Regions from separate parts of the Lactobacillus sp. RTP31084st1_F9_RTP31084_210423 genome, predicted to be linked through region 1. Evidence: predicted binding sites of a transcription regulator. Region 1 holds the regulator's gene; each other region holds the start of a gene.
What was found. The regulator Rex, encoded in region 1, represses fermentation and respiration genes when NADH is low (regulators of the CRP and FNR family bind a similar motif). The targets are predictions, from matches to a motif close to TTGTGAANTANTTCACAA.

Region 2: the regulator Rex is predicted to act here: its motif matches at 5,736-5,753, upstream of AB5359_RS08720 (alpha-hydroxy-acid oxidizing protein).
Region 3: the regulator Rex is predicted to act here: its motif matches at 1,786-1,803, upstream of AB5359_RS05065 (FAD-binding protein).
Region 4: the regulator Rex is predicted to act here: its motif matches at 3,227-3,244, upstream of AB5359_RS02195 (FMN-binding protein).

What each region holds. Positions count from the first base shown of each region.
Region 1 is NZ_JBCOVH010000002.1:375,010-383,285, reverse strand. Features, by position in the region: gene groL (chaperonin GroEL) at 1-1,579, opposite strand, end outside; gene groES (co-chaperone GroES) at 1,611-1,895, opposite strand; gene AB5359_RS07225 (hypothetical protein) at 2,597-3,355, opposite strand; gene AB5359_RS07220 (LytTR family DNA-binding domain-containing protein) at 3,352-3,810, opposite strand; gene AB5359_RS07215 (TIGR00730 family Rossman fold protein) at 3,981-4,547, opposite strand; gene AB5359_RS07210 (redox-sensing transcriptional repressor Rex) at 4,685-5,329, opposite strand; gene AB5359_RS07205 (ABC-F family ATP-binding cassette domain-containing protein) at 5,495-7,426, shown strand; gene AB5359_RS07200 (hypothetical protein) at 7,562-8,026, opposite strand; gene AB5359_RS07195 (helix-turn-helix domain-containing protein) at 8,128-8,276, opposite strand, start outside.
Region 2 is NZ_JBCOVH010000004.1:71,363-79,638, reverse strand. Features, by position in the region: gene AB5359_RS08750 (NCS2 family permease) at 1-605, opposite strand, end outside; purine riboswitch at 689-786, opposite strand; gene AB5359_RS08745 (nucleoside triphosphate pyrophosphohydrolase) at 867-1,166, opposite strand; gene AB5359_RS08740 (NCS2 family permease) at 1,177-2,487, opposite strand; gene AB5359_RS08735 (MerR family transcriptional regulator) at 2,792-3,517, shown strand; gene AB5359_RS08730 (hypothetical protein) at 3,871-4,053, opposite strand; gene AB5359_RS08725 (NCS2 family permease) at 4,285-5,595, opposite strand; gene AB5359_RS08720 (alpha-hydroxy-acid oxidizing protein) at 5,835-7,073, shown strand; gene AB5359_RS08715 (PTS system mannose/fructose/sorbose family transporter subunit IID) at 7,435-8,235, opposite strand; gene AB5359_RS08710 (PTS sugar transporter subunit IIC) at 8,225-8,276, opposite strand, start outside.
Region 3 is NZ_JBCOVH010000001.1:1,007,035-1,015,310, forward strand. Features, by position in the region: gene AB5359_RS05065 (FAD-binding protein) at 1-1,644, opposite strand, end outside; gene AB5359_RS05070 (LysR family transcriptional regulator) at 1,855-2,739, shown strand; gene lacG (6-phospho-beta-galactosidase) at 2,887-4,314, opposite strand; gene AB5359_RS05080 (PTS lactose transporter subunit IIBC) at 4,330-6,027, opposite strand; gene AB5359_RS05085 (PTS lactose/cellobiose transporter subunit IIA) at 6,081-6,437, opposite strand; gene AB5359_RS05090 (PRD domain-containing protein) at 6,449-7,288, opposite strand; gene AB5359_RS05095 (hypothetical protein) at 7,592-7,849, opposite strand; gene AB5359_RS05100 (PTS transporter subunit IIC) at 7,878-8,276, opposite strand, start outside.
Region 4 is NZ_JBCOVH010000001.1:425,581-433,856, forward strand. Features, by position in the region: gene AB5359_RS02180 (ATP-dependent endonuclease) at 1-1,306, shown strand, start outside; gene AB5359_RS02185 (AAA family ATPase) at 1,291-2,412, shown strand; gene AB5359_RS02190 (potassium channel family protein) at 2,417-3,145, shown strand; gene AB5359_RS02195 (FMN-binding protein) at 3,323-3,430, shown strand; gene AB5359_RS02200 (restriction endonuclease) at 3,584-4,525, shown strand; gene AB5359_RS02205 (ATP-binding protein) at 4,736-5,950, opposite strand; gene AB5359_RS02210 (YitT family protein) at 6,159-7,049, opposite strand; gene AB5359_RS02215 (CCA tRNA nucleotidyltransferase) at 7,105-8,276, shown strand, end outside.

The DNA.
Region 1 (8,276 bases):
CATCTTCTGGAGCATCAGCAACGACAGCTTCAGTAGTTAACAACAAAGCAGCAATTGAAGCAGCATTTTGAAGGGCTGAACGAGTTACCTTAGTTGGGTCGATGATACCAGCCTTAACCATGTTTTCCCACTTGTCAGTTGCAGCATTGTAACCAATTTCTGGGTCTTCATGTTCTAAGTGATCTAAGATAACAGCACCGTCTTTACCAGCATTTTCAGCAATTTGACGTACAGGAGCACCTAAAGCTTTCATAACGATGTTTACACCAGTTTGTGCGTCTTGGCTATCGCCCTTAACATTACCTTGAATGGACTTCATAACATCAACTAATGCAGTACCACCACCAGCAACGTAACCTTCTTCAACAGCGGCACGGGTTGCGTTCAAGGCATCTTCGATTCTGTACTTTCTTTCCTTTAATTCAGTTTCAGTCGCAGCACCAACCTTGATAACAGCAACACCACCAGCAAGCTTAGCAAGACGTTCTTGTAACTTCTCACGGTCAAAGTCTGAAGTAGTGTCAGCAATTTGCTTCTTAATTTGGTCAACACGTTCACTAATAGCATCCTTTGAGCCAGCACCTTCAACAATAGTAGTTGAATCCTTAGTTACAGTGACCTTGCCAGCCTTACCTAATTGATCAATCTTAGTGTCCTTTAATTCAAGACCTAAGTCTGAAGAAATTACAGTACCACCAGTTAAAATAGCGATATCTTCAAGCATTGCCTTACGACGATCGCCAAAGCCAGGAGCCTTAACAGCAACAACATTGAAAGTACCACGGATCTTGTTCAAAACAAGAGTTGGAAGAGCTTCACCATCAACATCATCAGCAATGATTAACAAACTCTTACCTTGTTGAACGATTTCTTGAAGTAATGGCAAGATGTCTTGAATGTTAGAAATCTTCTTGTCAGTAATTAAAATGTAAGGGTTGTCTAAGTCTGCTTCCATCTTATCGTTATCAGTTACCATGTATTGTGATAAGTAACCACGATCGAATTGCATACCTTCAACTACTGAAAGTTCAGTATCAATACCCTTTGATTCTTCAATTGTGATAACACCATCGTGACCAACTTTTTCCATTGCGTCAGCAATTAAGTTACCAACTTCAGTTGAAGCTGATGAAACAGAAGCAACTTGAGCAATTTCATCCTTGGTGCTTACCTTGTGACTGATCTTGTGTAATTCGTCAACAGCTGCCTTAGTAGCAGTTTCAATACCGCGACGAATACCAACTGGGTTAGCACCAGCAGTAACGTTCTTCATACCTTCACGAACAATTGCTTGAGTTAAAACAGTAGCAGTAGTAGTACCGTCACCAGCAATATCGTTAGTCTTTTGTGCAGCTTCAGAAACAAGCTTTGCACCCATGTTTTCAAAGTGATCTTCTAAGTCAATACTCTTAGCGATAGTAACACCATCGTTAGTAATGTCAGGAGCACCATAGCTCTTTTCCAAAACAACATTTCTACCCTTAGGTCCTAAAGTTGTCTTAACAGTGTCTGCTAATTTATCAACACCCTTTAATAATGAGCGTCTTGCATTTTCAGAAAATTTAATGTCTTTAGCCATATTTATATGCCACCTTTTATTTCTAATTTAATTACTTAACGACAGCTAATAAGTCGCTTTCACGAAGTACTAAGTACTTTTCGCCTTCGTATTTCAAGTTAGTGCCAGAGTATTTATCAAAGAATACTGTTTCACCTTTTGCAACTGACATAGGAATTAAGTCGCCGTTTGCGTTGCGCTTACCATTTCCTACGGCAATAATTTCACCCATTTGAGGCTTTTCTTTAGCGTTAGAAGCCAGGACAATGCCTCCAACTTTTTCTTCTTCTTCGTCTTTTACTTTAACGATCACGCGATCACCAATTGGTTGTAACACGTTAGTCCCTCCTGTACATATTTAATCTATTATTACATCACTTAGCACTCATATCTCATAAGTGCTAACTTACATTTACGATAGTACCTTGTTTATAAAAGAAAAGCAAGTATTTAGACACAAAAATTAGCACTTTTATTGTTTGAGTGCTAAAAAGTGCTAATTTACTTAATATTTATTTAAAAATTCAATATGGATTGTCTGTAATTTTTGATAAAATTAAACAAGCACAAAAAGTTAAATATGCGGTGGTACTTTCGTTTAAGGAGATGATGCCAATGGTGTAATAGCTATTGTTCAGAATCTTACTGAAAGGAGGTACACTTTGCTTGATGGTTGCCTTACTTGGCGCTGTCTATGTCTTTATTGGGCTCTTGGATTGTATTGTCTTGTTATTGGTAAAGCTGGTGCGAGATATGACCAAGTTGGTAAAAGCCGTAAAAAAGCTCATAAAGGCTATCCACGATTTGTGGAAGAAAAAATAAGCAAACAAAAAAAACCGCTCCATAACTTTTGGCCGAGTTTGATAGCGACTTTTTAGTTTGCTAATAATAATTTTGCCACCGCACTTTTAGCGGCTTGTGCTTCAGAGAGCTATTCTCAGTAGCTCTCTTTTTTATACTACAAGTATTTCTTTACTACAAGTATTTTACAGCAAATTAATTTTTACTTCAAATTAGAGCTGATTGACTTTTCTAGTTCTAAACTCTCTTAATAGTAACATCCCCCATATTAGCACGACCTTGAAGTACTAATGTTGGACCTTCTGCTGGCTGATCACCATCAATAGTAAAATCACCAAATTTATGTTCAAGTTGATCATCAACTCTCCAAGAAGTTGGAATGTAAATATTTATATCTCCCATCGACATATTGATGTTAGCAAGTACTTCATCCCCAGCAGGCTTAGCTGAATCAAGATATACATTAACATCTCCCATTGAAACATTCACAGTCACCGTTTCTAAGTGTTGCGAATGAACATAACGTGAAGTAGAAGACAACTTTTCGCTAATCACAATATTGTCATCATTATCTGAACTAGACGTATCAGAAAATACATGCTCAGCCTTAAATTTATGTGGTGCCTTCAGGTCTGACCAATTAGCATTAACTTTTTCACCATTGATAATCACAGTCGGCTTCCAGCTTTTTTTGAAGATTAATCTCAAACCTCCCCAAATTAAGAATGCTGCTAAAAGTACTGTCCAAGGAACAATACGTTCAATATGAAGTGGTTTAGCATAAATGATTAATAGGAAAGCAATTGAAAAGATGCTGCCGCCTAAACTTTTATTAATTAAAGAAGTGATTAAGGTTGCTCCAAAGACTACTGTCCAAAAAATTGCCCAAAAGCCTAATTCTAATGGCATCAAGTGGAGCTGATCTAAAACCAAAAACGCAGCTGCCGCAAGTAAACCTAACCCCCAAAGAATTCTTCCAAAACTGGCCTTTCTCATGATAATGCCCTTCTCTCTTTTAATCTTTCATTTAAATCTCGGTAATATCTTCTTGAAACATAGACTGTCTTATAGGAATCATGAAACTTAATCTGACAATTAGAAATCGATTTAGTAACAGCGTAGATCTGATCTAAATTTAAAATAGTCGATCTCGATACTCGCATGAACTGTCCACTTAATAAGTTTTCTAGTTCATATAATTTATACTTAACAAAATATGCATTCCTCGTCGTATGCGCCATTACCTGCTTAGCGTCTGTTTCAAAAAAGAGAATATTGTTAATACTTAAATAATAAGAAGTATTGTCCATCATCCCCTCAATTTGATCAGGATGTTCTGAATCAGTTTGAAGTTGATGATATATTCTTTCTACTTCAGGCGTTAAGCTTTTAGCATGAATCGTTATTTCTGTCTCTTGCTGATCTGGATCAAGTTCAAGCTTAACTTTCACAATTCTCACTTCCTTGTTTCGTTCTTGATATTTATATTAAACATGAATATAAGATTAAAATCTAGTGAAATTGACTAAGCGGTCATTTTAAAGTTCTAAGTGGTCAAAAAAAGAAGCATGAACCTAAATACGAGGGGGAAATTTAGATTATGCTTCTTTAGTTTAATAAATCAATATTCACGATAAGCCGGAGCCTGATAATCCTCCATAAACTGCAAAATCTTATCAAAATCAGTTCCAAAATAGACCGTATCTAAGTAAATATTTTCTAAAAAATCATCCTGATTCATGCGCTTCAACAACTTATCTAAATAATCATAAAAACCAGCATAGTTATAAAAAGCAACGGGCTTAGCATTATCGCCAATTGCAGTCCAAGAAATAGCTTGACTTATTTCTTCTAAAGTACCAATACTGCCAGGAAGAGCTACCATCCCATCAGCCAAGTTCATCATCGTATCTTTTCGCTTATCCATACTTGGGACCACGCGAAAATCTTGCACCTTATCGTAAGCTGCACCACGATCTTTTAATTCTTCAGTAATAATGCCATGAACAATACCGCCATTTTCTAAAACTCCATCAGCAACGGCTCGCATTAAACCATACTTGCCTCCGCCATAGACTAGCTCGATCTGGTGGTCTACCATTTTTTTACCAAATTCATAAGCAGCTTTAGCATATTCAGGGCGGTTACCTGAGCGTGCACCACAATAAACTGCCATTTTTTTAATCATTTTATCTACCTTATTTCTAAATTTAAAAATTCTATGCCTATTTATCTTAAAATTATTTTCTTTCTGATTACAAATAAAAATGTATAAAAAATACACAAGCCTAATTAAGCTTGTGCAAAAGCAATATTAATAGTAAATTATTTTTTGTTCTTATCTTTATCTGAATCCAGGAAATAGATTAAAGTTTGAAGTTCAGTTGCCAAGTCAACATTTTGTACACGAACCCTAGAAGGTGCAGATAAACGAAGTGGCGTAAAGTTCATGATCCCTTTAATCCCAGCATCAAACATTTCATTGGCAGTCTTTTGCGCTGCTGTTTGCGGTACACAAAGGATTGCAATCGTAATTTGTTGCTCACGAAGCTGCTTCTTCATTTCACTCATATCATAAACAGGCACACCTGACATAATTGTTCCAGTAATTTCAGGATTAATGTCAAAAGCAGCGCTAATTCTGATATTATTAGTACGCTTGAAGTTATAATTCAAAAGCGCATGTCCCATATTACCAACACCAACTAAGGCAACGTTAGTTAAAGTATCTTGGTTCAAAATCTTTTTAAAGAAATTAAGCAAGTTCTTAACATCATAGCCATAGCCACGCTTACCTAAGGCACCAAAGTAAGAAAAATCACGACGAATTGAAGCACTGTCAACTTGAACTGCTTCCGCAAGTTCAGTTGAGGACACTTTTTCTTTTCCTTCATCATTTAAAAAGATTAAATAGCGATAATATAGCGGCAAGCGTCTGGCAGTAGCCTTAGGAATCTTAATTTCATCCATTAAGAGGCCTCTTTCTTTTATAAATACGAATGTGAAATATTTACTAATCAAACTAATAATAGGCATTCTTTAAGGATAAATCAAGAAACAATTTTCACAAAGGTCATATTTTCATAAAATTTAAAAGATTCACTATGTTAAAATAAGCACTAGGAGAAAATAATTATGATTATTGCACAAGCTCAAGACCTCGAACAACGTTTTGGAGGCAATATTATCTTCAGTAACATTTCTTTCTCGGTTCCTGACAATGCCAGAATCGGTCTTGTTGGACCTAACGGAGCCGGAAAAACTACCTTATTAAAGATCATGACTGGTCAACAAGAACCAACTAGTGGTCAATTTACTATTAATAAGGGATTAAAAGTCGGCTACATCGCTCAGGAAAATGGCCTCGATGAAGACAAAACAATCTGGGATGAAATGCTTACTGTCTTTAATGATTTAATCGAAAAAAATAAAAAAATCACTAAAATGCAAGAGCAAATTGCCGACCATCCCGAAGATGAAGACTTGCTCAAGCGGTATGATCAATTAGCTTACGACTTCGAACAAGAAGGCGGCTTTACCCACCAGGCTGAAATTAAGAGTATTCTTAACGGTTTTAATTTTAAAGAAAATACTTGGAATAAGGTAATTGGCACCCTTTCTGGCGGTGAAAAGACACGACTTGCCTTTGTTAAATTGCTTTTACAAAAGCCACCAGTACTGCTGCTTGACGAACCTACTAACTACCTTGACTTAGACACTTTAGATTGGTTAGAAACGTTCCTAAAGAATTATCAAGGCGCAATTATTACTGTTTCTCACGACCAGTACTTCTTAGATCACTTAGCTAATCAAATTTTTGAACTGAACTTTGGAAAGCTGACTACTTTCAAGGGTAATTACAGTCAATACGTTAAAGAACGTGAATTGATGGATAGCCAGCAAGAAGCCGCTTATGAAAAACAGCAAGAAAAGATTAAAAAGGAAGAAGAGTTCATTCAAAAGAACCTAGTTCGTGCTTCTACTACTAAACGCGCCCAAAGCCGGCGTAAAGTTTTGGACAAGATGGAGCGTATCAAGCCACCTAAGCACAAGCAAAAAGTTCGTATTAACTTCACTAGCGAACGTCCTTCTGGAAAAGAAGTACTGATCGCTAAGGATCTGACGATCGGCTATCCTGATAAGGTAATGGTTTCCGATATCGACTTCCAAGTCAATAAGAATGACCGCGTTGCTATTATCGGCCCTAACGGAATTGGTAAGTCTACCTTGCTCAAAACCATTATGAAAAAGCTTGAACCAAAAGGTGGTTCAATTAAATATGGTGCAAGTTTAGATATTGGTTACTATGATCAAGAACTCCAAAGTTTAGATCCTTCAAAAACTGTTCTTGATACAATTTGGGATCGTCACAAGACAATGCCTGAAAAAGACGTCCGATCTATTTTGGCTTCCTTCTTGTTCACTGCCGAAGATATTGATAAGACAGTTGGTCAATTATCTGGTGGTCAAAAAGCGCGGCTGACTCTAACTGTTTTGTCTCTTGAAAAAGATAACTTCTTACTAATGGACGAACCTACCAACCACTTAGATATTGAAGCTAAAGAAGTTCTTGAAGAAGCACTAGATAATTACGATGGAACATTGCTCTTCGTTTCTCACGACCGTTACTTCATTAATGAGTTAGCTAACAAGATTATTTCTGTTCGCGATGGCCACGCTAAGATCTATAATGGTAACTATTCTTACTACCTAGATGAAAAGGCTAAGCAAGCTGCAGCTGCTCAAGAAGCAGAAGCACAAAAAGCAGAAACTGAAACTACCACATCGGCTAATCAAAATAAAGGTAAACTATCTTACCAAGAACAAAAGGCACGTGATTCTCAAAAGAGGAAATTAGAACGTGCAGTTAGCGATGCTGAAGCTAAGATTGAAAAATTAGAAGCAGAAGAAAAAGAAATTCAAACTGAAATGGCAAATCCAGATATTGCCGCTTCATTTGAAAAGCTTGGACCACTGCAAGAAAAATTATCTGCTGTTCAAAAGCAATTAGACCAGGCAAATAATGACTGGGAAAATGCCTTGGATGCACTAGATGAATTTGAATAAAGTTAAAGATCAAGATTGACTATACTCAATTTCTGCAATACTTATAAATAAAAATATGCCTAGTTAGACTAACAAAATCTAATTAGGCATATTTTTTATATTGGTTAATATTAATGTCACTTATATCCATTTTGATTATTTACTTTCTGCCACTCCTTCTGGAACAAATTGCCAATAAGTACCATCTTGGCTTTGATAAGCACCATTAGCAGTCTTCTTTAAAATAAAAGTTACTTTACGCGTTTTAAATTTGTAACCATTTTTCAACTTTTCGGTTTTAACTCTGCCCAATTTTACCCATTGACCTGCTTGTGGGCGTTCATTTTCTTTCAATGAAAAAGCATTTAAAATATCTTTACTTAATTTTGAAGGTTTGCTTTCTTCATTACCCCCTAAGCGTGTAGCCAGATAGGCTGTATTTTTGTCAAACATCAAATAAAAAGAATTACTCAGTTTATTATCTGATTTTTCCAAAGTCATTAAGCTTTGATTAACCCAGCCTTTAGGGACAGTCGTCTGATTATGATAAAACCATACTCCACCGCCTACTAAAAGTAATAAAGCTACCAAAGCAGTCACAACTAATTTCTTATTTTTCATCTTTGTCCTCCCTTCTAGGTAAACGTAACCTACTTATATTTTATTGCTCACAATTATCACATCTTTTTTCATATTTACTTAATTAGTTGCGTCAGACACAACTAAATTTGCCACCGTTCAATACAGTCTTGATATCCACAATTAATCAACAATTTCTTTATTTCATCTGCTTTTTCTGTATTACCTTCAAATAAATAAAAATATAGATCATAACATATTTTATAAAGTAAAAAATGACCAATCGGTTCTA
Region 2 (8,276 bases), on a different contig from region 1:
ACGATCATTCCGATGAAGATTGAACCAGGAACTTTAGCAGCCATTAAAATGACAGTTAGAATTAAGCCAAATAAAGTAATCCAAACAGCGGGATTATTGAATGATCCTAAACCAACTAGAGAAGATTTATTATCAACGATTAATTTACCATTTTGTAAGCCGATAAAAGCAATGAATAGGCCAATACCAGCAGAGATTGCATATTTTAAGTCCTGAGGAATAGCATCAACAACTTTTTCACGTAATTTTAAAACGGTAATTAAAATAAACAAAATTGAAGCAACTAACACACTAGCTAAAGCGGTTTGCCAATTGATATGCATTCCAATAACTACGTTATATGAGAAAAAGGCTGCACTACCAAGAGTTGGTGCTAAGGCAATTGGGTAGTTAGCAATGAATCCCATTAAGAAACAACCAATTGCAGTTGCGATTGCAGTAACAGTGAAAGCAGCGCCTTTATTAATACCAGCTGCACTTAAAATATTAGGGTTAACAAAAAGGATGTATGACAATGAAACAAACGTGGTAAGAGCAGCGATTAATTCGCGTTTGACATTAGTATGTGCATCCTCCAAATGAAAGACTTTATCTAAAAATTGCATCATTTCTCCAACATAAAATAAAAATGAAAAAAGGACACAGTTTACCCAAAAAGCCATGGGTAAAAGATGTCCTTTAAAGCAAATTTATGACGTCTGATACCTATAGTCCTGAATTTATGGCTCAGGGTAGATACTGTCGACCTTATTTCGACGATATATAGATAACTTGATTGTTAAGTATTCTAGCAGAAATTTATCGTATACGCAAATGGAGATAAATAAAAAACAAGTAGTCATGTGAACTACTTGTTTAAGGAGATATTATTTATCAGTATTCATCAAAAGGAATTTGGTAAAGCCACCTTTTTCAGCTTTCTTTGCTTCTACTTGCTTTAGTAAGTCTTCTTTACTAATATTTTTAAAATCTAAAAATGCTTCTAATACTGTGTAAACATCAGCTAATTCTTCAAGGAGATTTTGATCGTCAGGTGCAGCTTTAACTTCATTAGCTTCTTCGACGATTTTATTTTTCAAGGCATCTTCTCTTTCATCAGGTTTTAGTTGACGATAAGATGCATAGGTAGCGAATTCAGGTATTTTGTCTCTAACTAGCTTTTTCATTATCCTAATCCTATTTCACATTTAGAACTACGAAGTAAATGACGAAGACAAAGAATAAAATCCACATCATTGGCGTGATTTCTTTGAATCTCTTAGCAGCAAGCATTGATACTGGGTAAATAATTAAGCCCCAGCCAAGACCATCTGAAATCGAGTAGGTAAGAGGCATGCCAAGTGCGATTAAGAAACATGGAATTGCAATTTCAAGATCAGTCCAGTGAACGTGTGCTAAGTTTTCAGCCATTAATACCCCAACAATAATTAAAGCAGGAGCAGTTACTTGAGTAGTAAAGACACTTAAGATTGGGCTGAAGATAGTTGAAATTAAGAAGAAAATACCAACCCAGACAGCAGTTAAACCAGTTCTACCACCAACTGCGATACCGGCACTTGATTCAACAAAGGCACCAACTGGTGAAGTACCAAGAACAGAACCAACTAACATACCAGATGAGTCAGCTGCTAGAGCTTCACCAGCGCGTGGCATTTTATTGTCTTTCATGAGGCCTGCTTGTTGAACAAGTCCGATTAAAGTACCAGTAGTATCAAAGAAAGTAACCAGTAAGAAAGTAAAGACAACGATCCACATTTGGACAGTATTAATATCACTAATATGGAAAACAGCTTGACCAAAAATTGGTGAAAGACTTGGAACTCCTGAAATAAAGGCCTTAGGCATTGGAATTTGACCGATGGCGATGCCAAAGACAGCAGCCACGATCATTCCGATAAAGATGGCACCAGGGACTCTGGCGATCATTAAGAAAATAGTTACAACTAAACCAAAAATTGTGATCCAAACAAGTGGATTGTTCAAAGCACCAACAGTAACTAAAGTGGAATCACTCTTGCTAATTAATTTACCACCTTGAAGACCAATAAAGGCAATAAACAAACCAATACCAGCTGAAATGGCATATTTAATATCACTAGGAATAGCATCGATAATCATCTCACGTACTTTAAATACAGTTAGTAAGATGAAAAGAATCGAAGCAACAAAAACAGCAGCTAAAGCAGTTTGCCATTTAACGTGCATTCCTAAGCAGACGGTGTAAGTAAAGAATGCGTTAAGTCCTAAGGTTGGTGCAGAAGCAATAGGGTAATTGGCAACTAGTCCCATTACAATACACGTGAAAGCAGCAGATAAGGCTGTTGCAGTAAACAACGCTCCCTTGTTCATGCCACTTGCTCCTAAAACAGCTGGGTTAACAAACAGAATGTAAGACATACTCACAAACGTAGTTAGTCCAGCTAAAAACTCTGTTTTAAATGAAGTGTGGTTTTCATTTAAATGGAAAAATTTACCAATTGAATTCATGTAATCCTCCAGATGTGGTAATGTTCGTATTTTAAAGAAAAAGAAGCTTTAAAATGATTTACTTGTGTTCTTAGTCATCTAAAAGCGAATCTTCAACTAAAATTATATCTAAAATATTAACTATTTCAAGAATAATAGTCAAAATTATTCGATTAAACTAATCTAGAGGCAGACAATAGTACCTAAAATAGCATATTTTTGGCAGAATCCGAACATTATGGCCCGGGAAATATAATATTTTATAATTTAAATATTGACTTTGACCTTGCGTTAATTGATATCTTGAAGCTAGGAGGTGAAAGTAATGCAAGAAAAATATTCAATTGGTGAAGTAGCTGCGATGCTGGAAGTAAGTACGCGTACTCTAAGATTCTATGATGAAAAAGGGCTTGTTAAGCCGGCTTATACGGAAGAGAATGGCTATCGTTTTTATGAAAAAGAACAGATAAGGCAGATAGAATTAATTTTGTTTCTAAAAGATCTTGGCTTTTCGTTGAAACAAATAAAAACGCTCATTCAAGATGAGCGCGGAAGTAAATCGCTTGAGTTGCTTTTAAAGCAGCAGTATCAAGAAAACAAACAAAAAATCAACGAATTGACTGCAAAGCAAAAACAGATAGAACATTTACAAAAAATAGGTGTTTTATCTGCCGCATTAACCAATTTTTCTGACATTACAAGTATTATGAGAAAAGAAAAGAATTTGACAGCTTTGAGAAGCAGACTCTTGGTATGGGGTGGACTCCTAACGCTATTTGAGATAGCAGGAATTGGAACTGCACTTTATTTATATCAGATGAAGATGACGACAATATTAGTAATTGAAGTCGTAGCTTTAATTGCAATAGTTTTTGCAACAGCTTGGGGATTATCAAGGTATTACTATGAACAAGTTGAATATGTTTGCCCAAATTGCGGAGATGTCTTTATTCCATCATTTTTAACTTTTAATTTATCTCCGCACACACCTAAGTTTAGAAAATTAACTTGTCCAAAATGTGGAAAGAAATCATATTGCTTAGAAATTTGAAGAGACTAGGGTAAAATGTACAAATCTAAAAATGATATTTATTAATAAATACTATGATATAATCAAGTATGAAAAAAGGAGATCCGCGGATCTCCTTATACAGCCCGCTTTAAGAGCGGTGGCTTTTAATGTTAAGATGACGAAAACGACGCTCTATAACTCGCCAAAGTTATAGGTAGAGCGGCGTTTTTATTTTTTGTGGTGGTCTATATAGGTTAGCAGAGCTAGCACAAACATACTAATTAAATTGGTAAAGTTTGTGTTTAAAGTATGAATATTAAGACTTTTGCTGGCAGATATAATTAGAAATTAAAAAGCTCGTGCGAATGCACGGGCTTTTTTGTGGGATGGAATTATTCCTCTTTGTTAATTTTAATAAAAACTAAAGTCATCGCTGCGATACTAATGATAGCAACTAAAAGGTAAGTTGGATCTAATGGATTATGCTGAAGAGCATTCCAAACGATGTAAGTAACACTAAAAATTATGCTAAGTATATAGACTAGCTTAAAAATAGTCTTACCAGTAATGATCATTTTTATTCCTCCTGTCGTTACTATAATAATTGTCAAACAGTTGAGTGGGGAAAATAAAGGTTACTTTTATACTTATATTATACTCTGAACGACTTAATTATAGATGCTGTAAAGTATACTTTATAAAAATCGCACTTTTTGTTAAGTATACTTTACAGATAATAAAAGCAATAAAAAAATACCGATTATCAAGATGGATGATAATCGGTATTTTTGTTAGTGAATTTTAGCTTACTTAAAATTCAAAACCCACAAGAAGATGATGAATACGACAAACAGTACCCACATCATTGGGCTGACTTCTTTACCACGCTTTGCAGAAACCATACAAATTGGGTAAGTAATCATCCCTAATGCTAAACCATCAGAAATTGAGTAGGTAAGTGGCATACCAAGTAAAATCAAAAATGCAGGAACGGCAATTTCTAACTTGTTCCAGTGAATGTGAGCAGTGTTTTGTGCCATTAAAACTCCAACAATAATTAGGGCTGGAGCAGTTACTTGAGTAGTGAACACCCCAAGTAATGGACTAAAGATCATTGAAATCAGGAAGAAGATGGCAACAAAGACTGCAGTTAAACCTGAACGTCCACCAACTGCAATACCAGCACTTGATTCAACAAAGGCTCCAACAGGTGAAGTACCAAAGATAGAACCAAACATCATAGCAGTTGAATCTGCGGCTAATGCTTTACCAACACGTGGCATTTTGTTGTTCTTCATAAAGCCAGCTTGTTGAGCAAGACCAATTAAAGTACCAGCAGTATCAAAGAATGTAACAAGTAAGAAAGTTAAAACAACAACCCACATTTGCAGAGAATTAATGTCTTTAACGTGGAAAACTGCTTGACCAAAAGTAGGTGCAAGACTTGGTGCTAAAGAAATAAACTTGTGTGGTACGGCAATTTGACCAGTACAAATGCCAAAGATTGAGGCAGCAATCATTCCGATGAAAATCGCACCTGGAACGCCTAAAATCATTAAGATTACAGTAACGATTAAGCCAAAAATTGTAATCCAAACAAGCGGATTATGAAGAGATCCTAAACCAACTAAAGTAGATTTGTTAGCAACAATTAAACCACCATTTTGTAAACCTAGGAAGGCAATAAAAAGACCAATACCTGATGAAATGGCAAATTTAAGGTCTGAAGGGATAGAGTCAATGATCTTTTCTCTTAATTTAAATAAAGTAATTAAAATAAAGATAATTGATGCAACAAAAACACTGGCTAAGGCAGTTTCCCAAGATACCTTCATGCCAATACATACGGTATAGGCAAAGAAGGCGTTAATACCTAAGGCAGGTGCTTCACCAATCGGATAGTTAGCTACAATACCCATGATTGCTGTACCAAGAGCCGCAGCTAAAGCAGTTGCAGTAAATACAGCGCCAGTATTCATGCCGCTAGCACCAAGAACACTTGGGTTAACGAAGAGAATATAAGACATACTAATAAAGGTTGTTAGACCTGCAATAAATTCAGTTCTAACATTAGTTCCCAACTTTTCTAAATGAAAGTAGTTTTTGATAAAATTCATTTTGTCCTCCAGACATAATGTTCGCTTTTTAGCTTTAAATAAGCAACTTTTACAGTGTAGCATTCTGATAAATAAATGTAAACACGAATTTTAACTAAAGAAAGCGCTACAAAGAACATGGATAGTGAGCATATCGGACTTAGTGAATTATTTCATAATAGCTTTTATTTAATAAATTAATGAAATCGTCCTAAAATTAAGGTGTATAGAAACCTACTTAATGATTGGAGGAAATATCGATGACAACTTACTATAAGGGGTTCCCACAAAGTACTAGAGAAGAAAAACTACACATGGTTAACTTGGATGAACTGGAAAACGAAGCAAAATATGTAATACCAGAAGCTGCTTATTACTACATTGCTAGTGGTGCAGAAAATGAATGGACTTGGCGGAATAATACACAAGCTTTTAACCATTTTCAAATCGTGCCTCGTGCTTTAACTGGGATGCAGGATCCAGAATTGAATACTGAATTTTTAGGGATGAAGTTAAAGACACCAGTTATGATCTGTCCAATTGCCTGCCATGGTATTGCAAATGCCGAAGCCGAAATTGATACTGCTAAGGGTGCAAAAGCTGCCGGTGCTTTGTTTGGAATGAGTACCTATGCAAATAAGAGTGTTCAAGATGTGCAAAGCGCAGTAGGCGACTCCCCACGGTTTATGCAATTATATCTAAGCAAGAACTGGGACTTTAATAAAATGGTAATTGAAGAATCAGTTAAAGCCGGCTTTACCGGTTTCTTCTTAACTGTAGATGCGCTAGTTAGTGGCTATCGTGAAGCAAATTTACGGACTAACTTTACATATCCTGTTCCACTTGCTTTCTTTAATGAATGGACTGGTGGAAAAGGAGAGGGACAAAGCGTTGCTGAAATGTACGCTTCATCTGCTCAAAATATTGGGCCAGATGATATTCGTAAGATTAAGGACATTGCTGATGTGCCTGTAATTGTTAAGGGCGTTGAATGTGCTGAAGATGCGATGCTTGCAATTGGTGCTGGTGCAGATGGAATTGTAGTTTCTAATCACGGAGGCCGTGAAGTTGATGGGGCTCCTGCTACAATTGATGTTTTGCCTGAAATCGCGAAGGCTGTGAAGAGTTGCGATCGCCCCGTTCCAATTATCCTTGATGGCGGCGTTCGTCGTGGTTCACACGTCTTTAAGGCATTGGCATTAGGTGCTGACTTAGTTGGTATTGGTCGTCCATTCTTATACGGCTTAGCACTTGGTGGTGCTCAAGGTGTTCAGTCAGTTATTGAGCAATTGAATAAGGAATTGTTGATTGACATGCAATTGACTGGTTGTAAGACGATTGGCGATATTAAACATGCTAAAATTGATCATCTTGACTACACTGCTGATTGGGGAATTTCTTCAACGAGTAAGAGTGTTATGAAGCCGTATCCTGTCACTAAGGAAAATCAATTAACTGGTGAAGCTGCAGATGCAGTAAGTGGTGCTTCAAGACATTAGTTTAATGATGTGAGTATATGAAAAACTGCGATCCAACACGGACCGCAGTTTTTTGGTATAAAAAAAACGGCCTAACGACCGCCTAAGCACTATTCTGCGCATTAAATTATAAAGCAGATAGTAACACTGTTCCTATAAAGTATTCTAACATGTTTTTAGATTTGATAAAATATTTTTGCGTGTTAAATTTACGCCCCACTTTCTAATAAGGAGGTGTATTGGTGTGAGCAATATAACACTGTTCCTATTATGTGTTGCTTTACATGAACTTAATGAATTACTTCATTAGTAACAAACATAATTATTGTAAGCTTACTGACTTTTGTAGTGTTGGTAAGTTTTTTTATATTAAAAATATAATCTAAGCACCTAAAATATGGAAATAACTTAAGACGATACCTAATATCAATACAAAAATAATCATTTTAGTTGAAGTAACATTCTTTTTACCTAGTAACCAATAAACTAGACCAACAAGTAGAGCTGGAACCAAAGCTGGCATAATTTGATCTAATACTGTTTGAGCTTTTAAAACTACTTTTCCTGACTTGAATACTAATGGAACTTTAGCGGTTACGACGGTAGGAATTAAGGCTCCTACGACAGTAACTCCCAATAATACTGCTGCATCAGTTATAGCATTAAGCTTATCCTTTGCTGAACTAAGCAATTTTTCGCCTTCAGTATAGCCTAATGGGAGAAAAGCGAATCTTAGGAATAAAACAATGAAGTTCACGATAAGCCATAAGATAGCACCAATAGGATTACCTTTGAGTCCCATATAGGCACCAATAGAACCGAAGATAGTTGGCAAGATAACTCCAAAAATAGTATCACCTACACCGGCTAATGGTCCCATTAAACCGGTTTTAATACCAGCAATAGTATCTTTAGCTTTATGTCCTTCTTTTTGTTCCAAAGCTAAATCCATACCTACAATGAATCCACCAACATAAGCATTTGTATTGAAGAATTGATTTTGCATCTCCATCATTTCTACACGTTCATCATCTTTTTTATAAAAACGCTTTAGAAATGGTAGTACGGTATAAAAGTAACCAGTAGACATCATTCTTTCATAATTCCAACAAATTTGACTACTCCATAGCCACCGCCAATTTGCACGAAATAGATCTTTTTTGCTTAAACTATTAGTTTTCATATTCTCCTTTATCATTTTCGTATTCCTTTCCATTAGCATTA
Region 3 (8,276 bases), on a different contig from region 1:
ATCGCCAGATTCTTTTTCTTGAAGCGTTTCGATATTCTTTAAGTTTTGATTTTCATCTAAAGTTACACGAACAACAATTGGAAGATCATTAATCCCTTGATCGCTTGACCCAATTCCTTGATTTTTACCAGCTTCAAAATGCATCTTAACTTGATGTGCATCACTCTTTAAATCTTCATGAACTTGACTTGCGCTAGTAACAGCATCTGGAAGATCTACGTTATTCTTTATTTTTGCTGCATTAGTTCCAGCAATCTTTCCTGAAATTAATAAATCAGCAATTGAATTGGCCCCTAAATACTTAGTGGCAAAAATGTCTCCTAATTCTCCGGCTTCATATAAATTAGGAATTGCCTTTCCATCAAGTCCAATTACTTCACATTTAGAATTTCTCTGTGCACCACCATGTGTATGCAAAATATTATGACGAACAGGAATTGCATAGTATGGGCCTTCTTTTAAAGATCTCATAGTTTCAATTTTTCTGTTCAAAAACATATCTCGTTTTTTCACATCAGTTAAGAAATTAAAGTCTTCAACTGCCTGCTTTAAATATGGCGCATCAATTTTTTTAGATAATTTTTCAATTGAATCAGCTTTAATTGCATATGAAATCAATTCTTTAATTTGATCTGCCTTAGCTGACTGATCGTTAGAAAGCTGCTCATATTGAGCTTGATCCATAATGATATGTGGATGATTTTGATTAGGAATCATAACCCAATTTCCATGATTGTACTTGTAGCCATGACGATCTTCTTCATCTTCTCTAAAGTAACGAGTTCCATCATCCCCTGCCACAAAAATTGACCCATTAAATAAGCTCTTCCAATTAATCATGTAAGCAAATTTTTCTCGTGGTTCATTTTGTCTAAGTGATAAGCCATGTGAATCGTAGTTAGACATATGCCATAATCCCGCACCTGCTTCAACAGCAAGATCAATTCCCTTACCACGGTTATACAAAGTACCAATTGGCGCAAGCGAGCCTTGACCTAAAAAGTCTTGAATCATACTTTGATTATTTTCAAAACCGCCTAGACTTAAGACAACTCCTCTTTTAGCAGCAACATTTACTTCTCTATTATTTCGCTTAATAACAGCACCCATTACTGTATTAGTTTCTGGATCTTGAATTAAGTGCTCTGCTGGCGATTCAAACCAAATATCAATTTTGTCTAATCGATCAAAAACTTGCTTACGAAGCAATTTCCAAAATCCGCCATTGTACATCCCTTTAGTCATACTTTGAGACTGCATAGAAGCTGCATCTTTATATTCTGGATATTCTCCATTTGGTCTTCTACCCGTTGGTTGAGCTTCAATTCCAAAATACTTTTTTGAATACTCCTTCATTTGCATTACATTTTTGATAAAGGTATCTAAAGCTTCTTCATCATACTCAAATGGATAATAGGTCTGCTTATAGTATTCTTTCAGTTGATCGAAATTTGATCCCCAAGCAAAAGCACCGCCAGCATATCTAGTATTACCACCTTCGCTTCCTTCAGGAGCAGCATCAATCAAAAGAACTTTTGCATTATTATCAGCAGCAAAACGCGCTGCACCTGCTCCGGCGCCACCAAAACCAATTACAATTACATCATATGTGGCATCCCAAGATACTTTCGTCTTATACACCATATGCTCTTCTCCTCACAAACTTGTTTCATCCTTTACACATAGCAATTTATATCTCTTTATAAACTTTTTCTAGTGGGTAATTGTGAATAAAATTGAACTACTCAACTCTATAAAACCGCATATATCATAGCTTCCTTGTGATTGTGAAAAATGTAACTTATAATTAAAAAAGATTAGTTTATAAAAAATATTTATAAAAGAGATAATAATATGAACGATAAGGATCTATTATATTTTTGCAAATTAGTTGAAACGCAGAACTATACCGTGACTGCTAATTCATTCAACGTTACACAACCGACAATTTCGATGGCGATCAAGCGACTTCAAAATAGATTTGATGATCCCTTGATTTTTCAAAAGAATCGCAAAAGTAAAATTACACTCTCACCCGCAGGTGAATTACTTTATCAGAAAGCCAAATACCTTTTAAAAGAAATGGCAAGTATCGATTACGACGTTAAACACGCCAATATTAAAAAAATTAGAGTAGCTTTTTCTGGGATTGCTGGTAGTATTTATATTCCTGAAATTATAGAAAAATTTTATAAAGAAGATATTGTTAACCTGTTAGATGCTCGCTTAGAAAGAAGTGCGACTGCATTTAAAGATTTAAATAATGGCGACGTAGACGTTGCTATCTATTCTTGGATGGTGCCGATCAACGATCCTGCCTATTTTATCCGTAATTTAGATAGAACAGAATTAGTCATTATTACCGGTAAAGATGACCCTTGGGAAAATAAAAAAGTCATTGATGCCCAGGAATTAAGAAACCGCAAGTTTGTGGCCAGACAAAAAGGTTACTTAACCAGAGAATGTTTGGAAGAAGAGGCAAAGCTCGGCGATTTTACTCCAAACATTTTATACACGGCTCGAACAATGAAACTAATGATCGATTTAGTCAAAAGAAACGTTGGTATTGCTCTAGCAATGGAGAATTCCGTTAAAGATGAAAAAGATCTCCACATAATTCGTCTTCGTTCAGGACAAAAACTCTGGGCATACATGCAAATTGCAATGAGAAAAAGTTTTATTCCCAATAAATATCAAAAACAAGGAATTGACATTCTTCGGAAATTCCATCTAAATTAAACAAAACCAGCTAAACACTAAATGCTTAGCTGGTTTTTACCTGCACGTTCACTTAAACTTCATATCTACTTTTAAACTCTTTTAAACTTTTCCATCAAAAAAACTAAGTACTTTTATTCAGTACTTAGTTTTTTCAAATGCTTATTTTTAATCAATAGAAGGAATTTCTCGAGTTTCAGCTAGTTTCTTATACCAATATGCGCTCTTTTTAGCATAACGCTTCTGCGTCTTGAAGTCGACATAGAATAAACCATAACGCTTTGAATAACCATTCGTCCAAGAGAACATATCTTGCAGTGACCATACAAAGTAACCATTGACTGGAATACCAGCTTCAATTGCCTTAGCTACTTCTTCCATATGTTGCTTTAGATAATCAATTCTTGGTGTATCATCGATGATCTTATCTTCGCCTTCAAACTTATCTTTATAACCCATTCCGTTTTCGGTAATATAGATTGAATGAACTAAAGGATAATCATCGTAAACACGCTTCAATTGATCATACATCCCTTGTGGATAAATGATCCAATCCCAATCAGTTGCTGGCAAGTCCTTCGGGTGAATTTCTTCACCAACGCCTTTCATACGGTTGACATCAGTTCCCTTTTCACCAGTACCGTTATGAATGATTTCGGTGTCACCATGATATTCTTTCATAAACTTCGAGAAGTAATAGTTAACTCCCACAAAGTCTAATTGCTTTGCAGCTTTAAGAAGTACTTTTTCATCTTCTGACTTGATGTCAATCATTTGTTGACCATTAGCATCAATAATCTCTTTTACTAAAGCAAGCGTATGCTTAGAATACTTACCAGCTAACGTTCCATCAAGATAAAACTTATTTTCTAAAACGTCTTTTAATTCAGCAGCATGCTTGTCACCTTCGCTGTCTGTTGCTGGATAAACAGTTTGAAGAGCATGAACAATACCAATTTGGCCAGTATAGCCTGCTTCTTTATAAGCATTAACAATTCGGGCATGAACTAGATTCTGGTTATATTCAGCTTTAAAACACTTATCAAATTGATCCTTGTATGCAGGAGGGAATGTTCCACCAACATATTGTTGACCAGCCATTGATGTAGGTTCGTTAATGGTAATCCAGTATCTAACTTCGCCAGCATACTCCTTAAAGCAGAACTTAGCATATTCAACAAAAGCATCTAACATTTCTTGTGATAGCCAGCCACCCTTGTTTTGCAAGGCTTGTGGTGTATCAAAGTGATGAAGCGTTACGAAAGGTTCTACGCCTTCTTCATGACATTTCTTAAATAACTTGTGGTAGTATTCAACACCTCTTGGCTCAATTCTTCCTTCACCTTCAGGGAAAATTCTTGCCCAGTCAATTGAAACTCTAATTGCGTTAATGTGAAACTTTTTACATAATTCTAAGTCTTCTGGATAACGGTGGTAAAAATCACAAGCTGGATCTGGATTAATTGTTCCTTGTTCACGCAAGTACTTATCCCAGATTACTTCACCTTTACCATCTTCTTTTGTTGCGCCTTCACATTGGTAAGCAGCAGTTGCACCACCAAAGTAAAATCCTTTTGGAAATTTAAATTCTTTCATTAATTTTTACCTCAATTACTTATCTTCATTCTTGCCTTCAAGGCTATCAACAACAAACTTAAATGCTAAATCAGGTTTCTGAGTTAATTCAATGTACTGACGTCCAGTAGTAGTGACTAATTTAGAACCGTCATGATCGGCAATTTCTTTCAAGTTATCCTTCATACTATCCATCTGTGGAGCCAAAATAATTAAGTCCATATCATGAATAATATCCATGTGTTGACCATAAGCACGAGCTGCTGCGTGAAGTGGCAAATTACGTTCTTTAGCCATCTTGTTTAAGGCCTTAGCTAAGATACCTGAAGTACCACCACCGGCACAGATAACCATTACGTTAGTATCTTTGGTAATACCTTCTTTAGCTTCTTTGTCAGTAGCTGTAAGACTAGCAGTTGAATCATCAGCAGCAGTAGCTACGCCAGAAGCTTGTTCTGCAGCAAGCTTAGCTTGTTCTTGTTTGTACAAATCGTTGTCGTAGAACTTAAAGAATGGAATCCAAATTAAAGTATCAACAACTAAAGTTAAAATTACATAAACAAATGATAAACCAGCAAAACCAGAAGATACGATAATACCAATTGGAGCTGGAACAGTCCAAGGTAAAGTGTTGTATAAAGCGTTCATGTGAAGAACTTGAACAAAGAATTTATAAGCACAGACATTGAACATTGGTGTTACCAAAAATGGAATGAAGAATACTGGGTTCATGATAATTGGAGCACCAAACAAAATAGGTTCGTTAACTGAGAAACATCCAGGAATAACTGCGGCTTTACCAGCAGCCTTGTTTTGAGCTGATTTAGCTAAAAGTAAGAAGATGAATGGAACTACGAAAGTTGATCCAGTACCACCCATGTTCATAACGTAGTCTTGACAGTTAATAGTTAAAGCATGACTTGCTTGCATTCCGGCATGAACTAATTGTTGATTCAAACCAACATTAGTAGTTTCAATTGCGGCTACGGCTGGAGCAACAATTGAAGGACCTTGCACACCAACAAACCAGAAGAATGCCATTGCACCAGCAACTAATGCTAAACCACCGTAAGTATCACTTGCATGGAATAATGGTGAAAGAACTTTTACCACACATTCAGATAAGTTAGCACCAAAGAATTGATTTAATACAATTTGTACCAACCAGAATAATGCTACTGAAAAAGTCATTGGAAAAATGTCTTTAAAAGTTTGAGCAATATTTTGCGGTACTACATCTGGCATTTTAATAGTTACATTATGCTTAATACATTGATAGTAAATGTTAGGTACAATCAAACCAACAATATATGAAGCAATTAATCCTTGCGTACCTAAGTAAGTTAAATCTAATCCGTTCTTACCAACTTTAATAGCAATAATAATAAATGAAATTTCAGCAGCTAAGATAACATTCATTGAGTTAATTTGGTTTGTCTTAGGTAGCTTTAAGTTCTTATAATCCGTTAAATTCTTTGCACAGGTTGCAGTTACATATAAAGCTAACAATCCCATTGAATAGTTGTAAGGCAAAACCAATGCATTTTCTACTGCCTTTGGCCAATAAAATCCCCATGCGTTTGGTACATATGCAATCAGCGTAAACAAACTTGAAAACAAAATAATTGGCATGGCAGCAATAAAGCCGTCACGAACTGCTGAAACATATGGATTAGCCGCTATTTTTTCGAATTTAGGCTTCATCTTATCCATTGTTTTGGTAAAACCATTCATCTTTTCTTCCTCCTCTTTCGTAAATTTTTAAAAACTATTTGTTTTTAATCACTTTATTCAATGCTTTTTCCTTCGAGCTTATTTACTCGTTCATAAAGATTAATAATTGTCTTCATCTGGTCCTTCAAAAGCATTGTAGTCATCAATGTATCTTGACCGTGAACCATAATGAAAGTCACATCCATATCATCTCCTCCAGCTTCTTTACTCAAGAGCTTAGTTTGTTCATTGTGAGCTAAGTTGATTGATTCCTCCGCCTTCTTAACAAGTTCTTTTGCTTCAGTAATCTTTCCTTCACTAGCTTTATCCATTGCCTGCATTAAGTAAGTTCTTGCATCCCCTGAATATGCAACAATTGAAAAACCAGTCATTGAAATATCTTCTTTAGTAATTTGATTTTCTGCGTCCATTTTTATTCTCCTTAGATCAATCTCTGAATATGAATTGTTAAATATGTTTGTTCGCTTAACGATAACTTTATTTCTAATTTTTCTTGCATTAATTCTTTTATTCTCTGAACTATTCTCCAAGCCTTCGAATAACTAGCTTCTATTTCTCCAATCATTCCCTCGGAAATAGGTAAACTATCTGGTTCGTGATTATTAAGCCGATTAATAAAATACTTCAAATGAACTAACAATCTGTCATAATCGTTGGCATTTTTTTGCGTTCGATATATTCCATTTCTTTCAAGCTCATTTTGAACAACTTTTATGATTTCTTCATTTTCTGTTTGACTCTTCTCTTCTTCAACACTTCCACTAGTATGAGCATTGATAAAGTGAAGGGCGATACTCTTATGTTCTGACTCTGGAAAAGAAATATCTAAACTACTTTTAAATCCCTTAATTACGTCATCCGCAATTTTGTAAGCAACTGGATAATTATCACTTAAGTCTGGTAAATAATTAACATCATTTTCGCCTTTCATTAAGCGTTGATATGCACCAAACAAGTGCGTTGTTAAAGTTACGTAGATATACGGCTCAGCAGCAAAATGATATTTTGCCTGCACTTGATCAATTAAGTCATAACTTGTAGTTACAAAATCTAGCGGTACGTTTGATAACAAAGTTGTTAAATCATTAACGGTATTTCTATCTCTTATCTCAAATATTTTGTCGACATTCTCTTCTTGGATTAAATCTCCTTTTTGCTTATGAAAAGCAACACCCCTTCCCATAACAATGTTTTGTTTATTATTCCTGGTATGAACAATAGCAACATTATTGTTTAATATTTGAACTATTCGGTATTCCATCTCTCACCCCTCCAGGAAAAATAAAAAAACCACGAATTTTAATACGAGATTACAGTTAGTCATCTGTATTAAAAATTCGCGGTTTTGCCTAATCGTATTAGTAACAATCCACATTTATTTTTGCTTACACATGTATATTAGCATGTAATCTGTCTAATGTAAACGCTTTTATTAGTATTTATTTATTTTATTATTTATTGTTCCTAAATAAAAAGAGATTGGTTTCAATTCCAATCTCTTTTTGCGTGCGGTTTTTCTAAAAATATAAATCTTAACTTTTTTAATAACTTATTCTAAACTGTTTTAATTCTTATTCTTGGCGTCTAAAGGTCTGCCCTTCCAGTCATAATATTTACGGCTGAGACGATTCTTTTTATTATCGAATACCACCAAGCGATAAAGGGCATAAATAGTACCAATCATTGCAAAGCCTTCAATAAAAATATTTTTAAAGAAAAGTTGTGGAATATTAATCGCAATTACAAATATTGTCCAATATAATACTCGCTTACGTCGTGCTTCTTCTTCGCGGCTAACTTTCTTTGTCTTCATAAAAATCATCTCTACCGTTTCTAAATAATATTATTAACTATGCTTCTTTAGCAGCTGCTGCATATTTAGCATTACGCTTCTTCATTTCTGTTGAGTACCACCAGAAGATTAAAATGTAAGCAGCAATGGCTAAGATTGCATAAACAATAAACATTCCCTGATGCTTCCAAGCGTTACCTACTAAGTAACCTAAGAATTTTTCAATAGGACCTTCCATAGTAGTATCTGATACTAAAGTGTGAGCAGGAATGTTAGCACCAACTTGGTGAGCTACTTGAGTTACGAATGGAGCAACTAAAGTACCTGCCCATAGGAAGATTGGTAATTCAATGGTACCAATGATAATCATTCTAATAATCTTACCACGAGTTACAACTAACAAGGCTGGAGTAACACCCATGGCGATAATACCACCTAAAGGCATTAATCTGTTGCC
Region 4 (8,276 bases), on a different contig from region 1:
GTATAAGGATAGTACTGGTATCCATAGCAACGAATACGGTATAAGTTTTAAATATTGTTTTGATGATCAATTTTTATCGGAATACACTAATTTTATAAATGAGAATAAAGGTAGGGATACATTCACTATCCCTTTTAGTATGTATAAAACAGAACACAAAACTTTTGCTGGAAACATATACCGAAGTATGATGGATCCCTTAAAGAGCATATTTATTGATAATGATAATTTTGAAGGAAATCCTTTTAATATGTTTGCTCGTCAAATTTATAATAATTTGACAACTAGGGAACGTATTACTATTGAAAGTAAGTTTAGACTTATAAATAAAACTCTATTTGATAATATAAATAACAAGAATGAAAACCAATATCATCTAAATATAGATCCAAATAGTTTAAAATTTGATTCAATCGTTGATGTTAGTTCGAAAGATGTATCACTTCAAGAGTTAGGAAGTGGAAAGGAGAATTTAATTAAAACGCAATTAAGTTTAGATTTAGATTCAAAGCTTATTGTAATTGAAGAACCAGAAAATCATTTAACGGCTAACAATACACGAAAGCAAATTGATCAACTAAATAGTTTAAAAAATCAATTAATCGTAACTACTCACAATTCTCAAATAGTAACGGGATTAGATTTAGAAAATCTAATTTGGATTCGTTCATTAAAAGAAGAAAAGCAAGAAGTACATTTTAATGAGCAGTTGGATGAAGAAACAAAAGAGTTTTTTAAAAGAAGAGATGATATAGATTTTTTGCGTTTATTAATAGCCAAAAAAATAATTTTAGTAGAGGGAGCAGCTGAATATATTTTGATGAGAACTTTTATTAAAAAGTCTCTTGGTGAAGACATGTCTGACTATGAGATTTTATCTATGCGAGGTCGATATTATGCTCCTTTTATAAAATTAGTTGAATTTTCAGAAGGAAAAATGGTGATTTTTACGGATAACGATTCTGATGTTGAATCAGATGATAACAAGGGAAATCGAATAGCACAAATAAAAAATCAAAATACTCAATATGATTCAATAAAAATTTTTTGTGATATGAATCCAAATAATTTTACATTTGAAGTATCTGAATATGAATCAAATAAAAATAAGATAGATGGAGAGTATCCTATAAATAAAAACGCACGAACATTTAAATACAATAAAAAAGATATGCCATCACGGCAGTTAGCTTTTATGTTAAATAATAAGAGTCAGTCAGCATTACTAATGCGTTCTAGATATGAAAATGGAACGTATAATATTCCAGGATATATTGAAGAAGGATTAAAATGGTTAAAGGAATAATATATTTAGCGAAAGCAGGTACTGGAAAGACTACTTTTATTACTTCTGGATTGAAAGAGCAATTTAAAAATAAGAATGTTTTGTTTATTACATATACGCGTCAAAATACTGAAAATTTAAAAGATAAACTTCAAATATCGTCTATTTCTTTTAAAGACTATGAGGTGCTTACGTTTTATCAATTTTTAGAGAGAGAATTAATTGCACCATATAAATTATCTATAAGAGAAAATCTAGAATTAAACTATGATATTTCGGGATTATATTTTAGAAATAGCAAAGAAATTAACAATAGCAAGTATATTAAAAAGAAGTCTTCAGCTTTTTGGCAAAGTGAATCTGGCGCACTTTTTGGTGATAAATTATCAGCCTTATTAATTGAAAAACGAAATCAGCTTGTGTTTGAAAATGCCGTTAAGAGGCTAGAAAAATTTTATGATTATATTGTTATAGATGAATTTCAAGATATTGTAAATCCAGAATTGAAAATATTACAAAAATTAGGGGCACAGATTTATAGGACATCAAGTTTAAAATTAATTTTAGTGGGTGATTTATACCAATCTTGTGTTGAGAAAACGTCTTTAAAAATATCACCATATGATAAATTTACTTCGAATATGAGTGAAGAAAGATTTGTTAGGGATAAGTTAGGATTAAAGACTAGATATTTTGATATTGATAATAGAAAATTAAAAAGTAGCTATCGTGTTCCACCAAAAGTTTGTGAATTTGTTAAATCGGTTTTAGGTATTGATATACAAAGTAAAAATACAAATATTTTAGGTGAAGTAAAGTACATTGACGATTCAAAATTAGTTTATTTAATAAATAGTGAAGACTGTAAGTTATTAACCTATGATAAAAGACAAAAAGATAAAATTAGAGATAAGTTTAATGCTGATGAATCTAAAATGATAAACTATGGTTTTTCAAAGGGGATGGAATATACTAATGTAATAATATTCTTAACATCTACATTAACGAATGCTTTAAAAAGGAATGATTTAAGTTCAATGTCAGTGGTAATTAAAAATAAATTTTATGTTGCATTAACTAGAACAAAAGGAAATGTATATTTAGTGCCGTATAATTTTATAAAGTAAAACAATGTCTAAAAAAGTAAAACTATACAACTTCATAATAGCCATTCTGGCTGTAATATCTATTATTCTTGTTATCCTAGACTATGCTTCAGTTATTAATTTAAATACTGGAATATGGATGTGGGTAGACAATGGCATCTTAATAATTTTTGCGATAGATTATTTCTATCGTCTAATTATTGCTAAGAATAAATGGAGTTTCTTTAAACATAATATTTTCGACTTATTATCAATCATCCCAGTAAATGGATTTTTTACACTTTTCAGACTAGCTCGACTAGGAAGACTAGCGAGACTTACGCGCTTGCTTAGAGTTTTGCGATTAGTTGGTTTAACTGGTAGATTGAGGAAAATTCTTTATACTAATGGTTTAATTTATCTTCTATATACTAGTCTTAGCCTTTTAATTATTGGTGCTATTACTTACTCTATGACTGAGCATGTTTCCTTAGCGCAGTCATTTTGGTGGGCAATTGCTACTGCAACGACTGTTGGCTATGGTGATATTTCTCCGCATACTTTTGTGGGAAAGATAGTAGCATTAGTTTTAATGCTAGTAGGAATTGGTGTAATTGGGATGTTAACAAGTTCGATTACAACATATTTTGTGAGAGAAGATAATAAATCTGATGATAAAGATACTCAGCTTGAAGAGATCATGCAAAAGTTGGATGAAATTGAAAAACAAAATAAAGATCTAAGAGAAGAAATTCAAAAATTAAAACAGAAATAGCGACAACATAAGCTACCTACCAAAGCCATGGCAGGTAGCTTATTTTCATCCTAAATTAAATAACACAATCATAACCCTGCGTTGCTAATTATTATACAAAGCCGTAGTCAACACTTATAATATTTTTTGTAAGCGATAACAAAGGCAAGGAATATAATTAAGGTTATTCCAGAGCGTATTGTTAAAGAAAACACTCCAGATGTTAATGCGGTTTCTGGTGCATTTGCTACAAGTCGGGCAATCAGCGAAGCCGTCCGCAAGGCTTTGAAAAATGTGAAGGAATAAAATAATTTACAATCACAATGCGGTTGTAAAAACGGTCGAAAAGCTTTTCGACCGTTTTTTGGTATAATTTAAATTAAAAATTATGGCGCATTTAAAGATGGATATTTAACTGCACTAAAAATAATATATAACAAAAATGTCAGGGAAAAAGAAATGATTGATTATAGAACTTTAAAGCATAGTGATAATGGAATGCCGACATGGGTTGCTTTTCTTGGTCCTGTATTGCAGGTGGCAAGTACTAAAAGAGAATGGATAGGGAAAGAATTGGATCAAGCAGTACTTGATGAAGTTGATTTACCTGAAGAACTTGCTAATTTAAGATATGCATCTAAATATCACGATTTAATCGCATATAATCGTGTCGGATGGGCCTTAAGTGAGCTAAAATTATCGGGTTTACTTAATTCACCTAAAAGAAGTATCTATAGGATAAGTGAAACCGGAAAAGAAGCATTAGCTAAATACGGACTGAATATTACACGTGATTTCGTTCATTCTCAGCCAGCATATATTGAACACCAAAATAAGTTGAAAAATAAAAAGGAAATTGATAATGATATCACTGAAGATCAAACTTTTGAATTAACTGAAAAGCAAATCAAAGATTGGTTTGATAAACAAAGTAGTGATTTATCTGAACAATTAATTGCTAAATTACGCAGTACAGATCCTTATCAATTTGAACATATGATGGTCCGGCTTTTAAATGAGATGGGATATAAAGGGACTAATGGACAATCCGTCGTAACTCAGAAATCTAATGACGGTGGTATTGACGGAATCATTAATCAAGATCCATTAGGTTTGCGTACAGTATACGTGCAAGTTAAAAGATATTCAGAAAAAAATATTGTAGGTAGTCCTGAAATTAATAGCTTTTTTGGTGCACTTAGACGTAAACAAGCAGATCGTGGTGTATTTATTACTACTTCTTCGTTTACTAATGATGCAAGGGATGCAGCAAAGCAGTTGAATATTGCATTAGTTGATGGGGAAATGCTGACAAATTTGATGATTCAGTACAAAGTGGGGGTACAAATTCGTCAAAATTATGAATTGTATGATATTGATGATGATTTCTTTGAAGAATAAAAATTCAAAAGATTATAAGCTAAAATTATAGTTGGTTTGAATGAAGCAACAACTTTTGCTCTCTAAAGTATTGAAGATCCTTGATATCATAGGATTCTTAGTTTAACTCTCGCAAAAAACGCGAACTTTCGCGAACTCTCACTTTGCGCGCGAAAGTTCGCGAGAGTTAAAAAATGGCAACAGATTAGTAGAGATCTGCTGCCATTTTAATTAGTTTAATAGCCAATCAATTAAATTAAGTTTTTGGATACCGTTGTAATTTGCTGTGCGGTTGATAGTGTCTAAAGTCAACAGATATTTAGGGTAAGAATCACGAATTTGCTCTAGCGATCTCAATTCGCGTTTTAAAACTTTTTCATCCATAGTGGTTAAAGCAACTTGATAATAGGAAAGCTCATTCATATCGTTAATCCCGACAAAATCCACTTCGTATTTATTGCTTTCTCCAACATAAACTGCTTTATTGCGTCTAAGTAACTCTAAATAAACAATATTTTCAATAATATGTCCAAAATCTTCTTGATGGTCAGGCAGGAGAATATTCCTAATTCCCATATCAACACCATAATATTTACTCTGACTATTTAGGAGTTGACGACCATGGATATCATATCTTTTTGCTTCATACATTAATAGACTGTCTAGAATACCGCCTAAGTATCGATCAACCGTTTTGTTGCTAGAGGAATACCCAGCACTTTTGAGAGTATTAGTTATCTTATTAATAGAAACCTGACTGCCGATTGAAGAGTAGAGGTTTTGAATAACTCGCTCTAAAACCGGTGTGTCTTTAATATTTAACCGAGAAACAATATCAGTCAAGACGATTGTAGAGTAAACGCCTTGAAGATATTCATTTCTTTCTTTAGGAGTATCAATAAATAAGGTATAAGGAAAAGAACTTTCAAGATATTTATTGAACATGTCATCATTATTAGTAAACTTATCGTTTTGTTTATGCCAAGCAACAAACTCAGAAAAAGATAATGGCAAGATTTTAAGTTCTACATATCTACCAGTAAGTAGTGTAGCAATTTCACTACTTAGGAAATATGCATTAGAACCAGTTAAATAGATATCGACATTATCTTTTAAAAATAATGAATCAACTACTCTTTCAAATTCTTTAACGTGTTGGATTTCGTCAAGAAAAATATAATTCATTTGATCAGGTAGAATTTTATTCTCAAGATAATCATATAAATTTTGAGCATTACGAAGATTATCATATTTCATATTTTCAAAATTTATACTAATGAATTGTTCATCTTTAACTCCTTCATGTTCCTTTAAATAATTACGAAATAGGTAGAAGAGAGTAGATTTTCCAGCACGGCGTACGCCAGATACTACTTTAATAATTTGTCTATTTTGCCATCTTTTTAAGAAATCTAAATATTCAGGGCGGTTAACGTATTTTTGCATAGTTTTGTTTCTCCATAGTAAACGATTGGCATATATAAAGTATGTATATTTATAAATATATTTTAGCAAAAGCTTGGAGTTAACTCCAAACTTTGATCTTTTTTAGCAAGTTTTTGGAGTTAACTCCAAATAAGCTATATTTTTTTACTTATTTTTGGAGTTAAGTACAAAAAAAGAAACCTAACCACAATGGCTAGGTTATTTCTTACTATCTTCTAAAGAAAATATGTCTCTTTTTTCTTTCATAAGTAAAGCCTTGGCCTAATGCTTCATGTACATCAATTACGGAAACAAAGGCATTGGGATCTTCACGCAAAATTAATTCTTTGACCTGGCTAATTTCTCTAGGAGAAACCACACAATAAATCATTTTCTTAGCGGAGTGATCATAGCCACCTTCGGCATTTAAAAATGTATAGCCGCGATCTAGCTGCACATCAATCATCTTAGCAATTTGTTCATACTTATCAGAAATAATAAAGAGACCGCGTGCTGCGTAAGCGCCAGCTTGGATTGAATCAGTAATTCGCGCTAATACAAAACTAGCAAGCAACGTGTAAATCATATGCTTAATGTCTAAATAAGTTAAGGAAATTGTCAAAACAAAAGCATCAAGACCAAGAAGCGACTTCCCAACAGGTATACCTAATTTTAAATCTAATATCCTAGCAATAATATCGGTTCCGCCAGTGGTGCCGCCATATTTAAAGACAATTCCGATGCCAAAGCCAGAAAAAAGTCCTGCCAAGACACCTGCAATAAAAAGATCATGTTCTAAATTCAATTGGTTTATAATAGGAATGTGTAACCAAAATGATAAAAAGAAGGATAGACAAAGCGTGCCCCAAATGGTCAAGGCAAGTAGCCGTTTGCCCATAAAACGATATCCGATTATAATTAAGGGGATATTTAGAAGTAACGTTGATAGACCAGGATTGATATGGAACCAATATCTAAGTAAAAGCGCAATACCACTTATTCCACCATCAGCTAGTTTGTTAGGGATACTGATGGCATCTAAGCTAAAAGCATAAATACTACAACCAAGAGTTATGAAAAATAATTGTTTAAAGAGTTGTTTATTGAAAATCTTAGTCATGTTACTTCCTTCTTTCTTACAACACTAAGGAATAATTAAGGGGAATGGGGAATATATGAAAATTACCAATTTACCGGAAGTTTTTACCGCCGCGCTTCCAGTTTTAAAGCAAATTAATGAAGCGGGTTATGAGGCTTATTTTGTTGGAGGCAGTGTTAGAGACTTGCTCTTAAATCGTCATATTCATGATGTTGATATTGCAACAAGTGCTTATCCAATGGAAATTAAGCAAATTTTTAAAAAGACAATTGATACGGGAATCAAACATGGGACAGTGACAGTTCTTTATGAAGGTGAAAGTTACGAGATTACAACCTTTAGAACGGAATCAGGATACCAAGACTTCCGCAGGCCCGATCATGTAACTTTTGTTCAGAACTTATCAGAAGACTTGAAGAGAAGAGACTTCACGATTAATGCTCTAGCCATGGATGTTGATGGCAATGTCATTGATCACTTCGATGGTTTGGGCGATTTAGACAAGCATCTAATTCGTGCAGTTGGTAAAGCTGAGAACCGTTTCCACGAAGATGCCTTAAGAATGATGCGGGCAGTTCGTTTTATGAGTCAATTGCAATTTACGCTTGAACCAGAAACTGAGCAAGCAATTAGCGATAATCATGAATTGCTCAGTAAGATTTCTGTTGAACGAATTCGCGACGAATTTGTTAAAATGGGGATTGCTCCCGGTAGTCAAAAGGCTTTTCAGATTTTCTTAGACACTGGTTTATCTGAAGAAGTTCCAGGTTTTAAAGGTAAAAAAGAGAATTTGGCTCTTTATCCTCAACTCAATTTTAGTCCTACTACTGAAGCTAATCTATGGGCTTTGATGATTATTTTACTAAAATTACCAAATGAGAAGATTCCTTCTTTTATGCGGATGTGGAAGAATTCTAATGCAATGGAGCGTCAAGTAGCTGATATTGTCGCTTTCTTTGACTTAATTAGTTCACGTGCTCCAAACAACTATGATTTATATCAAGCTGGCTTAGAAACTATCGCTTCGACCATTGATTTGGCGCATATTTTAGGTCAGCCAATTAACGGCAGTGCTTTGGTTGATGGTTATGAAGCTTTGCCAATTAAAAATAGCCATGATCTAGTGATTGATGGCCACTTTTTATTAAAAAATGGTATTCCAGCTGGACCAAGAGTGGGTCTACTACTAGAAGAAATTAAAAAGGCAGTCCTTGAAGGGGTAATTAGCAACAACGAAGCAGCAATTAC